2 linked regions of the Pseudonocardia sp. HH130630-07 genome follow. The protein of the gene in region 1 interacts with the protein of each later gene in a pairwise test. Links are inferred from orthologs where the notes say so. Each region holds a gene or a part of one and is shown on either strand. Other genes may lie near its edges. The genes, in order: AFB00_RS19860 and ndk.

What was found.
Region 2: the proteins of AFB00_RS19860 (region 1) and ndk interact in binary tests that used the Escherichia coli proteins (3 or more experiments, as listed by UniProt). The link is inferred for Pseudonocardia sp. HH130630-07 from one-to-one orthologs.

What each region holds. Positions count from the first base shown.
Region 1 is NZ_CP013854.1:4,200,386-4,208,960, forward strand. Bases 626-3,531 are described here. They hold AFB00_RS19860 (uracil-DNA glycosylase), read left to right. Parts: upstream 626-1,691; coding sequence 1,692-2,372; downstream 2,373-3,531. Other genes in these bases: AFB00_RS19845 (monovalent cation/H+ antiporter complex subunit F), read left to right, coding at 626-739; mnhG (monovalent cation/H(+) antiporter subunit G), read left to right, coding at 739-1,137; AFB00_RS19855 (gamma carbonic anhydrase family protein), read left to right, coding at 1,168-1,692; AFB00_RS19865 (DUF1707 SHOCT-like domain-containing protein), read left to right, coding at 2,418-3,005; rpmB (50S ribosomal protein L28), read right to left, coding at 3,085-3,276. Outside these bases: AFB00_RS19840 (Na+/H+ antiporter subunit E), read left to right, coding at 1-476; more of AFB00_RS19845, read left to right, coding at 473-625; more of AFB00_RS19875, read left to right, coding at 3,532-4,994; AFB00_RS19880 (ATP-dependent DNA helicase RecG), read left to right, coding at 4,995-7,160; AFB00_RS19885 (hypothetical protein), read right to left, coding at 7,168-7,896; AFB00_RS19890 (pyruvate carboxylase), read left to right, coding at 8,076-8,575. UniProt on the Escherichia coli protein: Excises uracil residues from the DNA which can arise as a result of misincorporation of dUMP residues by DNA polymerase or due to deamination of cytosine.
Region 2 is NZ_CP013854.1:653,504-656,384, reverse strand. Bases 1-2,792 are described here. They hold ndk (nucleoside-diphosphate kinase), read left to right. Parts: upstream 1-1,087; coding sequence 1,088-1,498; downstream 1,499-2,792. Other genes in these bases: AFB00_RS03175 (tryptophan-rich sensory protein), read left to right, coding at 2,107-2,792; AFB00_RS03180 (GNAT family N-acetyltransferase), read left to right, coding at 1,495-2,031; AFB00_RS03190 (DUF4233 domain-containing protein), read left to right, coding at 611-1,045; AFB00_RS03195 (bifunctional folylpolyglutamate synthase/dihydrofolate synthase), read left to right, coding at 1-614. Outside these bases: more of AFB00_RS03175, read left to right, coding at 2,793-2,881. UniProt on the Escherichia coli protein: Major role in the synthesis of nucleoside triphosphates other than ATP. The ATP gamma phosphate is transferred to the NDP beta phosphate via a ping-pong mechanism, using a phosphorylated active-site intermediate.

The sequences.
Region 1 (8,575 bases):
TGACGGTGCTGTTCCCGCTGCCGTTGCTGCCCGAGCGGCTCCCGGTCCGCCCGCTGAAGCTGGTGCGGCTGGTCGGGTTCCTGATCGTGGACCTCGTCGTGTCCGGTGTGCGGGTCAGCATGATCACCCTGGTGCACGGCCGGAAGGCCCGCTCCGGGATCGTCGGCCTCCCCCTTTGCGCGACGGCGGACCGCACGGTGACGATGATCGTCGCCACCTGCGCGCTGTCCCCGGGCAGCTTCACGCTGCAGATCGACCGGCGGCGCGGGCGCTGGTACGTCTACGCGCTCGGCCTGCACCGCGCCGACGCCGTCGAGCGGCTGCGCCGGGACATGATGAACCTGCAGCTGCGCGTGATCGACGCGCTGGGCAGCCCGGAGGACGTCCGCCGGTGCCGGGAGGCGGTCGCCGCCGTCGCCCAGGGGCGGGACACCGGCCAGGACACCGGCCACGAGACGGGAGGGCGGCCGCGGTGACCATCGTCTACATGATCGTGCTGGCCATGCTGACCGCGGCGGGCGCGCTCACCATGTGGCGGCTGCTGCGCGGACCGACCACGCTCGACCGGATCGCGGCGCTCGACGTCGTCGTGGTGCTCATCGTGGCCGCGGCCGCGGTGTACGCCGCGATCTACTCCGACGGGTCGAACATCCCGCTGCTGGCCGCGGTCGCGCTGATCGCGCTGGTCGGGTCGGCGACGGCGGCCCGGCTCGTCGAGCGATGGGAGCGGCACCGCTGATGGCGCTCCCCGACCTGAACACGGTGACCACGGTGCTCTCGGCCGTGCTGATGCTCGCCGGCGGCCTGTCCTGCCTGATGGGCGCACTGGGCCTGGTCCGGCTGCCGGACCTGCCGGCGCGCCTGCAGGCCACCACGAAGCCGCAGACCCTCGGGCTGCTGCTGATCCTGCTCGGCGTCGCGGTGCGGCTGGAGTTCGAGAACTCCTCGACGCTGCTGCTCGTCGTGCTGTTCCAGGTGCTGACCGCGCCGGTGATCTCCCAGGTGGTCGGCCGGTCGGCGTACCGCAGCGGGGCGATCGACCGCGACGCGCTGGTCGTCGACGACCTGGCCGAGCGGATGGACGCCGACGCGCGGGCCGCGGGCCCGGAGCGCAACGGGCCCGGGGGTCCGCACTGACCGTTCCGGCCCCACTCGTACCCTGCGGGTGTGCCTCTGTACGCGCTCGGTGACGCCGAACCGGACATCCACCCGACCGCCTACGTCCACCCGGACGCCGTCGTGATCGGGAACGTGACCCTCGGGGCGGAGTCGACGGTCTGGCCGACCGCGGTGCTCCGTGGTGACGACGGCCGGATCGAGGTCGGGGCCCGCACCAGCATCCAGGACGGCTCGATCATCCACACCACGCTGCGCCGGGCCACGGTCATCGGCGACGAGGTCACCGTCGGGCACAACGTGCACATCGAGGCCGCGACGATCGCGGACCGGGCGCTGATCTCGTCCGGCTCGGTCGTGCTGAACGGCGCGGAGATCGGCGAGGGCGCGGTCGTCGCCGCGGGCGCCGTCGTGTCGCCGGGCGCCGAGATACCCGCCCACCGGATGGCACTCGGGGTACCGGCCCGGGTGCGGGAGGGCCACGAGGTGCCCGCCGACCGCTGGCGGCGATCCGTGGAGTCCTATGTCGAGCGCGGCCGCCGGTTCCGCGCGCAGCTGCGGAAGCTGGAGGGCTGATGGCCGCGAAGCCGTTGCACGAGGTCGTCGAGGCCGGGTGGGCCGAGGCGCTCGCCCCGGTCGCCGAGACCGTCACGTCGATGGGGGAGTTCCTGCGGGCGGAGATCGCCGCCGGTCGCCGCTACCTGCCCGCGGGCGCGAACGTGCTGCGCGCGTTCCAGCAGCCGTTCGAGTCCGTCCGGGTGCTGATCGTGGGCCAGGACCCGTACCCGACGCCCGGGCACGCGGTCGGGCTGTCGTTCTCGGTGGCGGCGGAGACCCGCCCGCTGCCGCGCTCGCTGCAGAACATCTTCCGCGAGTACACCGAGGACCTCGGGCACCCCGCGCCGTCCTCCGGCGATCTGACGCCGTGGACCGAGCAGGGGGTGCTGCTGCTCAACAGGTGCCTCACCGTGGCCCCCGGCGAGCCGGGTTCGCACCGGAACAAGGGCTGGGAGGAGATCACCGAGCAGGCGATCCGGACCCTGGTCGACCGGGACGCCGACCCGATGGTCGCGATCCTCTGGGGCCGTGACGCCCGCAACCTGGTCCCGCTGCTGACCGACGTCCCGTGCATCGAGTCGGCCCACCCCTCGCCGATGTCGGCGGACCGCGGTTTCTTCGGCTCGCGGCCGTTCAGCCGGGCCAACGACCTGCTGGAGGAGATCGGCGGGGACCCCGTCGACTGGAAGCTGCCCTGAGCGGGTCCGCGGCCCGGCCGGGTCCCGGCGGCTATTGTCGTCCCCGTGACCGACCCGGAGGAGATACGCATATCGGACGCCGACCGGGAGGCCGCGGCGCAGCGCCTGCACGCGGCGCTCGGCGAGGGCCGGATCACCCTGGTGGAGCTGGAGGAGCGCCTCGGCGTGGTCTACGCCGCCCGCACGGCCGGGGAGCTGCGCCCGCCGCTGGCCGACCTGCCCGGCGCGTCACCGGTCGCCGCGGGTCCGGCCCGTCCGGTCGGTGACGGCACCCCGCTGAGCCTGCGCACCGGGGCCGGGACGCTGCGCCGGGCCGGTGACTGGCACGTGCCCGCCGCGCTGCGCCTGACCACCGGCATGGGCACCATCCACCTCGACCTGTCCGAGGTGCGCGACCTCCCGCAGCGGATCGACGTCGAGATCGCCACCGGCATGGGGGAGATCGTCATCGTGCTACCGGCCGGGGGCACCGCCGACGTCAACGGTGTCGCCGGGTCCTGGGGCGAGATCCGGACGAAGGTGCCGGGCACCGCGGGCCCCGGCCCGCACCTGACGGTGCACGGCAAGGTCGGGATGGGATCGCTGACCGTGCGCGGTGCCCGCACCGGCTGGTGGAAGCAGATGATGGGCTGAACCCGGTCCTGGCCCCGGACGCGAGGAAGGCCCGGCTCCGTGGAGGAGCCGGGCCTTCGCCGTGATGCTGTTCCGCGTCTCAGACGCGGGCCACCTTGCCCGCCTTCAGGCAGGAGGTGCAGGCGTTGATCCGCCGGCGGTTCCCGCCGTTCAGCGCGGTACGCACGGTCTGGATGTTCGGGTTCCAGCGACGGTGGGTGCGGCGGTGCGAGTGCGAGACGGACATGCCGAAGCCCGGACCCTTGCCACAGACGTCGCAGACGGCAGCCACGTCGGACACTCCTCAGGGTTTGACGAACAGTTCACCAAGCCCGGGCGTGCCTGGGCTCGAAGGACGAGTCTAGCGATCGGTGTACCGCGGTCTCCGCGGGGGCCCGGCGCGCCTAGGGTGGAGCCGTGGCCCCGCCGTTCGACACCGCGTTGCTGCGCCGCTGGATCGACGCGGCCGCCGAGCGCCTCACCGCGGCCCGGGCCGAGATCGACCGGGTGAACGTCTTCCCGGTCGCCGACCACGACACCGGGTCGAACCTGCTGCTCACGGTACGGGCCGCCGGATCGGCGCCGCTGGACGGCGGCCCGGCGCGGGCTGCGGCCGCACTGGCCGCGGCGGCGGTCCGCGGAGCCAGGGGCAACTCCGGGCTCATCGTGTCCCAGCTGTTCCGCGGGGTGGCCGAGGAGCTGGCGTCGGGCACCGCGGCCGGGGCGTCGGCGCTGCTCGCCGGGGCCCTGCGCCGCGCCGCCGACCTGGCGTCCCGCGCGCTGTCGGCGCCGCGGACGGGGACGGCGCTGACCGTCCTCGACGCCGCGGCGACGGCGCTCGCGCACGCGACCACCCACCGCGGCGGCGCGGGGACCCTGCCCGGCGCGGCGGGGATCGCCGCCCGGGCGGCGCGCGAGGCACTGGCCCGGGCCGCGGAACGGCCGGTGGAGCTGGTCCGTGCGGGCGTGGTCGACGCGGGCGGGCTGGGGGTCGTCGCGGTGCTCGACGCGCTCGTCGAGGCGCTCGGCGGGGACCCCGGCCCGGCCCCCTCGCCGTGGTGCGGGCCGCCCCCGGAGCACCTGCCGGCCGCCGGTGCCCCGGTGCCGCAGCCGGTCTACGAGGTCACCTACCGGCTGGCCGATCCGGGGGCCGCGGCGCTCGCCGTGCTGCGTGCCCGGCTGGGCGGGCTGGGCGACTCGGTCGTGGTGGCGGGCGACGGCGCCGGCACGGTCGGCGTGCACGTGCACACCACCGAGGCCGGGCCCGCGGTCGAGGCGGGACTGTCGGCGGGGCGGCCCGCGGCGATCCGGGTGGAGGCGTTGCCGGCCGCGGTGCCGACCCGGGCCCGCGCGGTGCTGCTGATGATCGAGAGCAGCGGTGCGGGCGCGCTGGCCAGGGCCGCGGGCGGGGACGTGCTGGTCGCCGACCCGGACCCGACGGTCGACGAGGTGCGGGCCGCGATCCGGGCGACCGGAGCGGCGCACGTCGCGGTGCTGCCGTGCGCGGCGCACCGCCGGACACTGGCCGAGACGGCGGCCGGGCAGGTCCGCGCGACCGCCGGCGACGGCGGGACCGACGTGGTGGTCGTCCCGACGTCCTCGGTGCCCCAGGGGCTCGCGGCGCTGGCCGTGCACGACCCGGACCGGCGGGCGTCGGACGACGTCGTCGCGATGGCCGAGGCCGCGGCCGCCACCCGGACCGGCGGACTGCAGGTCGCCGAGGCCGAGGCGCTCACCTGGGCGGGGCCGTGCCGCCCGGGCGAGGTGCTCGGCCTCTCCGACGGCGAGGTCGTGCTGATCGCCCCCGATCTCGCCGTCGGTGCGCTGTGGTTGGCTCACCGCATGCTGACGCCGGGAGGGGAGCTGGTGACGGTGCTGCTCGGTGCGGCCGCCGAGGATGCGCTGGGTGAGCGGTTCGCCGAGGACCTGCGGCGCAGGCACCCGGAGGTCGACGTGGTGCTGCACCGCGGGGAGCAGGGCGACTACCCGCTGGTGCTGGGGGTGGAGTAGGTGGACGGGTTCGACCTCGACAGCAGGCTGGACGGCCCGCTCGGCAAGAAGGCGGCCGACGCGCTGGCCCCGCTGGGCCTGGAGACGGCCGGCGACCTGCTGCGGCACTACCCCCGCCGCTACGTGGACCGGGGGCGGCTGACCGACATCGCCGGGCTGGTCGCCGGGGAGCACGCGACCGTGGTCGCGCAGGTCGCGCGGGCCGAGCTGCGGGAGATGCGAGCCCGGCGCGGGAAGATGCTCAAGGCCGTCATCCGGGACGAGAAGGGCGGCGAGCTCGACTGCACCTTCTTCAACGGCTGGAAGCTGCAGGGCTTCGTCAAGCCGGGGGTGGTCGGCGTCTTCTCCGGCAAGGTCGGGGTGTTCAACCAGCGGCTGCAGCTCACCCACCCGCAGTTCGAGGAGATCGACGAGAACGACTCGCTGCGCCCGTTCCTGTCGGTCTACCCGGCCAACGCCAAGGTGACCTCGCAGGCCGTCGCCCGGTCGGTCCGCCAGCTCCTCGACCAGGTCGACGACCCGACCGACCCGTTGCCGGAGTCGCTGCGGGAGCGGGAGAAGCTGCCCGGCCTGGGCCGGGCGCTGCGCCGGATCCACGTGCCGGAGGCCGAGGCCGACATCCATGCCGCCCGGCACCGCCTGGTCTGGGACGAGGCGCTCGGCGTCCAGCTGGCGCTGGCGCTGCGCCGGGCCGACGCGACGGCCCGGCCCGCCCCGGCCTGCCCGCGCACCGGCACCGGCCTGCTGGCGGCGTTCGACGCGGACCTGCCGTTCCCGCTGACCGACGGGCAGCAGGCCGTCGGCGAGGAGATCGCCGCGGACCTGGCGGCCGGGCACCCGATGAACCGGCTGGTGCAGGGCGACGTCGGCGCCGGCAAGACGATCGTCGCGCTGCGGGCGATGCTGCAGGTCGTCGACGCGGGGGCGCAGGCCGCGATGCTCGCCCCCACCGAGGTGCTCGCCGCGCAGCACGCCCGGTCGCTGCGGGCCATGCTCGGCGCGCTGGGCCGGGCCGGTGAGCTCGACGCGGCCGACGACGCCACGTCGATCACCCTGCTCACCGGGTCGATGGGGGCCAAGGCCCGGCGCCGGGCGCTGCTGGACGCGCAGTCCGGCGCGGCCGGGATCGTGGTGGGCACGCACGCCCTGATCCAGGACACGGTCGGCTTCGCCGAGCTGGGGCTGGTCGTGGTCGACGAGCAGCACCGCTTCGGCGTGGAGCAGCGCGACGCGCTGCGCTCGCGCGGTGAGCGGGCCCCGCACATGCTGGTGATGACGGCGACGCCGATCCCGCGCACGGTCGCGATGAGCGTCTACGGCGATCTCGCGGTCTCGGAGCTGAAGGGCCTGCCGCGCGGCCGCTCGCCGATCACCACCACGGTCGTCCCGCTGGCCGAGCACCCGGGCTGGATCGAGCGGATCTGGCAGCGGATCCGGGAGGAGGTCGAGCGCGGCCACCAGTGCTACGTGGTGTGCCCGCGGGTCGGCGACACCGAGGCGGGCGACGCCGAGCTGCAGGAGCCCCCACCGGAGGAGGGCGGGTCCGAGCGGCGCGCCCCGCTGGCGGTGCTCGACATCGCCCCGATGATCACCGAGAAGCTCGCCGGGCTGCGGGTCGGGATCCTGCACGGGAAGCTCCCGCCCGAGGAGAAGGACGCGACGATGCGCGCCTTCGAGCGCGCCGAGCTGGACGTGCTGGTCGCGACCACGGTGATCGAGGTCGGGGTGGACGTGCCGAACGCGACCGGCATCGTGCTGCTCGACGCGGACCGGTTCGGCCTGTCCCAGCTGCACCAGCTGCGCGGCCGGGTCGGCCGGGGCAGCGCCGCCGGGCTCTGCCTGCTCGTCACCGAGATGCCCGCCGCGACCACCGCCCGCGAGCGGCTCGACGCGGTCGCGGGCACCACCGACGGGTTCGAGCTGGCTCGGCTCGACCTGGAACTGCGCCGGGAGGGCGACGTGCTGGGCGCCAGCCAGTCCGGGTCCCGGTCCGGGTTGAAGCTGCTCTCGCTGCTGCGCCACGGCGAGGTGATCGCGAAGGCCCAGGTCTACGCGCGGGACCTGGTGGGGCACGACCCGCAGCTGAGCGGGCACCCGCGGTTGCGGGACCTGGTGGGGGAGACGCTGGGGGACACCGAGCGGGCCGCCTACCTGGACAAGGCGTGACGGGGCGTCAGCCGCCGGGCAGCTCGCCGCGGGCCCTGGCGTCCAGGTGGGCGCGGGCCGGGCGGGGCAGGTGCACCGTCCCCGCGCGGTCGAGCCGGTCCAGCTCGGTGCGGGCCCGCGCGTAGGCGGCCAGCCGTTCCGGCTCGGAGTCGGAGTCCCGGGCGGTGGTGAGCAGCTTGACGACCCGCTCCACGGCGCGCCGCTCGTCGGGGGTCAGCCCCGCCAGCCGGATCCGGTCGGCGGCCTCGACCGCCGCCCGCCACGCCCGCCGGGCGTGCTCGACCGCCCGCGCGTACGACGCGCCGTACGGCTCACCCGGGTACCCGTCGGTGTCGAGGGCCTGCGCGGCCGCGAAGGCGTCGACGAAGCGGGCGGTGCTCGGGACGGCCACGTCCGACAGCGCCGGACGGCGCAGGACCGCCATCGGGTCGGTCTCGTGGGCGGCGAACTCGGCCCGCACCCGCTGGTGCTCCGCCCGGGCCCGGCGCCACTGCTGCTCGGCGGTCACCCGGGTGGGTGCCACGGCCGGCGGGGTACCGGAGACCTGGTGCCGGTCCGGGCGCCGCACCGCCTTCCAGGCCCCGACCACGAGCAGGGCCACGAGCACGACCAGCAGCACCTGCACGAAGGCACCCACGACCACGACCACCGCCGTTCCGGCCAGCACGACCGCCGCGGACCCGAGCACGAGCCGTGCCGCCGGGTGCCCGGCCCGGCGCCGGACGCTGTGTCTCATCCCTCCTTGCTACCGGAACACCGGTGGCGGCGGTGCGGTCCGGACGGGTGGTCCCCGGGCCGTCCCGCCACGTGGTCGTCCGGTGGTGGTGGCGGAGTCCCGCGTGTCAGGATCGTCCGCCCGCCGCCGCGGGCACCCCCGTTTCCGGGTGTCGACGCCGAACTGGACGAGGAGAGGCGATGTTCCGCAAGGTGCTGGTGGCCAACCGTGGGGAGATCGCCATCCGGGCGTTCCGGGCGGCGTTCGAGCTGGGCGTGTCCACGGTCGCCGTCTTCCCGCACGAGGACCGCAACTCGCTGCACCGGGCCAAGGCGGACGAGTCCTACCAGATCGGTGAGGTCGGTCACCCGGTCCGCGCGTACCTGTCGGTGGACGAGGTCATCCGGGCCGCGAAAAAGGCCGGTGCCGACGCCGTCTACCCGGGCTACGGGTTCATGTCGGAGAACCCGGACCTGGCGCGGGCCTGCGCCGACGAGGGCATCACCTTCGTCGGGCCGCCCACCGAGGTGCTGCACCTGACCGGGAACAAGTTCCGCGCCGTGGCCGCGGCCCGCGAGGCCGGCGTCCCGGTCCTGGAGTCCTCGGAGCCCTCGTCGGACGTCGACGAGCTGCTCGCCGCGTCCGAGAGCATCGACTACCCGATCTTCGTCAAGGCGGTCGCCGGGGGTGGCGGGCGCGG
Region 2 (2,881 bases), 3.5 Mb from region 1 along the record:
ACCTGCAGGGCCTGTCCGGGCGCTACGACGACGTCTTCCTGCCCCTGCACGGCGAGCACCAGGCGTCCAACGCGGTGGTCGCGCTCGCCGCGGCGGAGGCGCTCGTCGGGGCCGGGACCGCGCAGCTGCTGGACCCGGACGCGGTGCGGGCGGCGTTCGCGTCCGTCCGCTCCCCGGGCCGGCTGGAACCGGTCGAGGGCGGCCCGGACACCCCGACCGTGCTGCTCGACGCCGCGCACAACCCGGCCGGGGCCGCCGCCCTGGCGACCGCGCTGACCTCGGAGTTCCGCTTCACCCGGCTGGTGGGGGTGCTCGGCGTGCTGCACGGCAAGGACGCCAGGGGCATCCTGGAGGGCCTCGAACCGGTGCTGCACGAGGTCGTCGTGACCACCAACTCCTCGCCCCGGGCGATGGACGCCGACGAGCTCGGCGCGCTGGCGGCCGAGGTGTTCGGCTCCGAGCGGGTCAGCGTGGAACCGGTGCTGGCCCAGGCGGTCGAGCAGGGCCGCGAGATCGCCGAGGAGGGCGGTGCGTCGGGGGTCGGCGTCGTCGTCACCGGGTCGGTCGTCACCGCGGGCGAGGCCCGCGCGCTGTTCGGCAAGGAGCCCGAGTGAGCACCGGCGAGCCGGGGGACGCCCCGCGGATCCCCGGCGTCCCCGACGGCGTGCGACCGCCCGCGACCGACCCGATGAAGGGCGCCCGCGGGGTCGTCGCGGCGACACTGATCCTCGAGGCGATCGTGGTGCTGCTCGCGCTGCTGGTGCTGCCGCGGTTCGGCACCGGCTCGACGGCACTGGGCGCCGTCGTGATCACCGCGCTGGCCGTGGCGATGATCCTGGTGTCCGGTCTGCAGCGGCGCAGCTGGGGGCTGCTCGCGGCGCTCGGCCTGCAGGCGCTGCTCGTCGTCGCGGCGCTCCTGTTCGTCCCGTCGCTGCTGGTGGTCGCGGGTGCGTTCGTCGTCGTGTGGGGTGTCCTCATGTGGATGCGCCGCGAGGTGGAGCGGCGGATGGCGGCCGGGACGCTGCCGTCGCAGCAACAGGAGTGACCGCCTCCGGGGCGCTCACCGGGCGTGGTTACCCTGGCCCGCGTGACTGAACGCACTCTCGTCCTGGTCAAGCCCGACGGTGTCGCGCGCAAGCTCGTCGGAGAGGTCGTCTCCCGGATCGAGCGCAAGGGCCTCGACATCGTGGCCCTCGACCTGCGCACCGTCGACCGTGAGCTGGCCACCCAGCACTACGCCGAGCACGACGGCAAGCCCTTCTTCGAGGAGCTGATCTCCTTCATCACCTCCGGCCCGGTCCTCGCCGCGGTCGTCGAGGGCCCGCGCGCCATCGCCGCCTGGCGGCAGGTCGCGGGCGGCACCGACCCGGTCGAGAAGGCCACCCCCGGCAGCATCCGCGGGGACCTGGCCCTGGAGACCGGGTCGAACCTGGTGCACGGCTCGGACGCCCCCGAGTCCGCCGACCGCGAGATCAAGCTCTGGTTCCCGAACCTGTGAGCGCCGGCGCCCCGGTCACCCACCGGGTCGCCACCCCGCAGCCCGGCGCGGCCGAGGCGCTCGGCGAGCTCTGGATCGCCGTCACCGAGGCCGGCGGCGCCGTCGACTTCGTGCCCGGTGCCGATCCCGGTGAGATCCGGGCCCTGGCCGCGGCCACGATCGACGACGTCCGTGCCGGTGCCGCACACATGATCGTCGCCGGCGAGCAGACCGCGCCGCTGGGCACGGTCCTGCTCGTCCCGGGCCGGGGTCTCGTCGCGCACCGGGCCGACGTCCAACGCCTGATGGTCCGCCCGGACCACCAGGGGACCGGCCTCGGGACGGCGTTGCTGGCCGCGGCCGTCGAGCTCGGCCGCGAGATCGGGGCGGAGCTGCTCACCCTCGGCGCCCGGGGCGGGACGCCGTTGCCGGCGTTCTACGCCGCCCGCGGGTTCGCCGAGTACGGCCGGCTCCCCGGCGGCGTCCGCCTCGCGCCGGGCGACGACCGCGACATCCACCTGTTCGCGCGCCCGCTGGACCGATCCGGGCGGTGATCCGGCCCGGTCCGTCGATCACGTCGCCCGACGGCCGGATGGCAGGCCCGGCCCGCGGGGGTCACCATGTGCGTCATGACCGTGCTCACCCCGCGCCCGACCACCACGGACCTGGTCCGGGGTGCCGTCGTGGCGGCACTGGCGATCGTGCAGGTACTGGTCTCCGCGTTCGGCGGAGCCGGGATCGGGGAGGTGGCCCGTTCCTACGACACGCCGTTGCTGGCGGCGGGCTGGGCCTTCTCGATCTGGGGGCTCATCTACCTGGGGTTCGCGGTGTACGCGGTGTACGCGCTGCTCCCGGCGCAGCGCGGGCGGCCGATCCACCGGCGGACCGGCTGGTGGCTGGCCGCCTCGGCGGTGCTCAACCCGCTCTGGATCCTGGCGTTCTCCGCGCGCTGGGTGGTCGCCGCGGAGCTGGTGCTGGTCGCGCTCGTCGCGGTGCTGGCCGTGGCGTACTCCCGGCTGTCCCGGGAGGAGGCACGTGACCTGCCGGAACGGCTGGCCTTCCGGCTCCCGGTCTCGCTGTACCTCGGCTGGTCCTCGGTCGCGCTGGTGCTGGGCCTGATGGCGGCCGGGAGCTCGGTGGGACTGCCCGCCGAGGGCGTCCTGCCGCAGACGGCGGCGGTGCTGCTGCTGGTGATCCTCACCGCGGTCGTGCTGTCGGTGATCGGGTCGACGTCCGGGTTCGCCGGGTTCGCCGCGGGTGTCGTCTGGGCGCTGGCCGGGGTGGCGGCGAACGACCGCCCGATCGCCGTCACCGTCGTCGCGGTGGTGGCGGCGGTGCTGGTGGCGGTCCAGGCCGTGCGCCGGGTCCGGCGCTCGGTCCAGCCGGCCCGGCTGGCACTGGGCT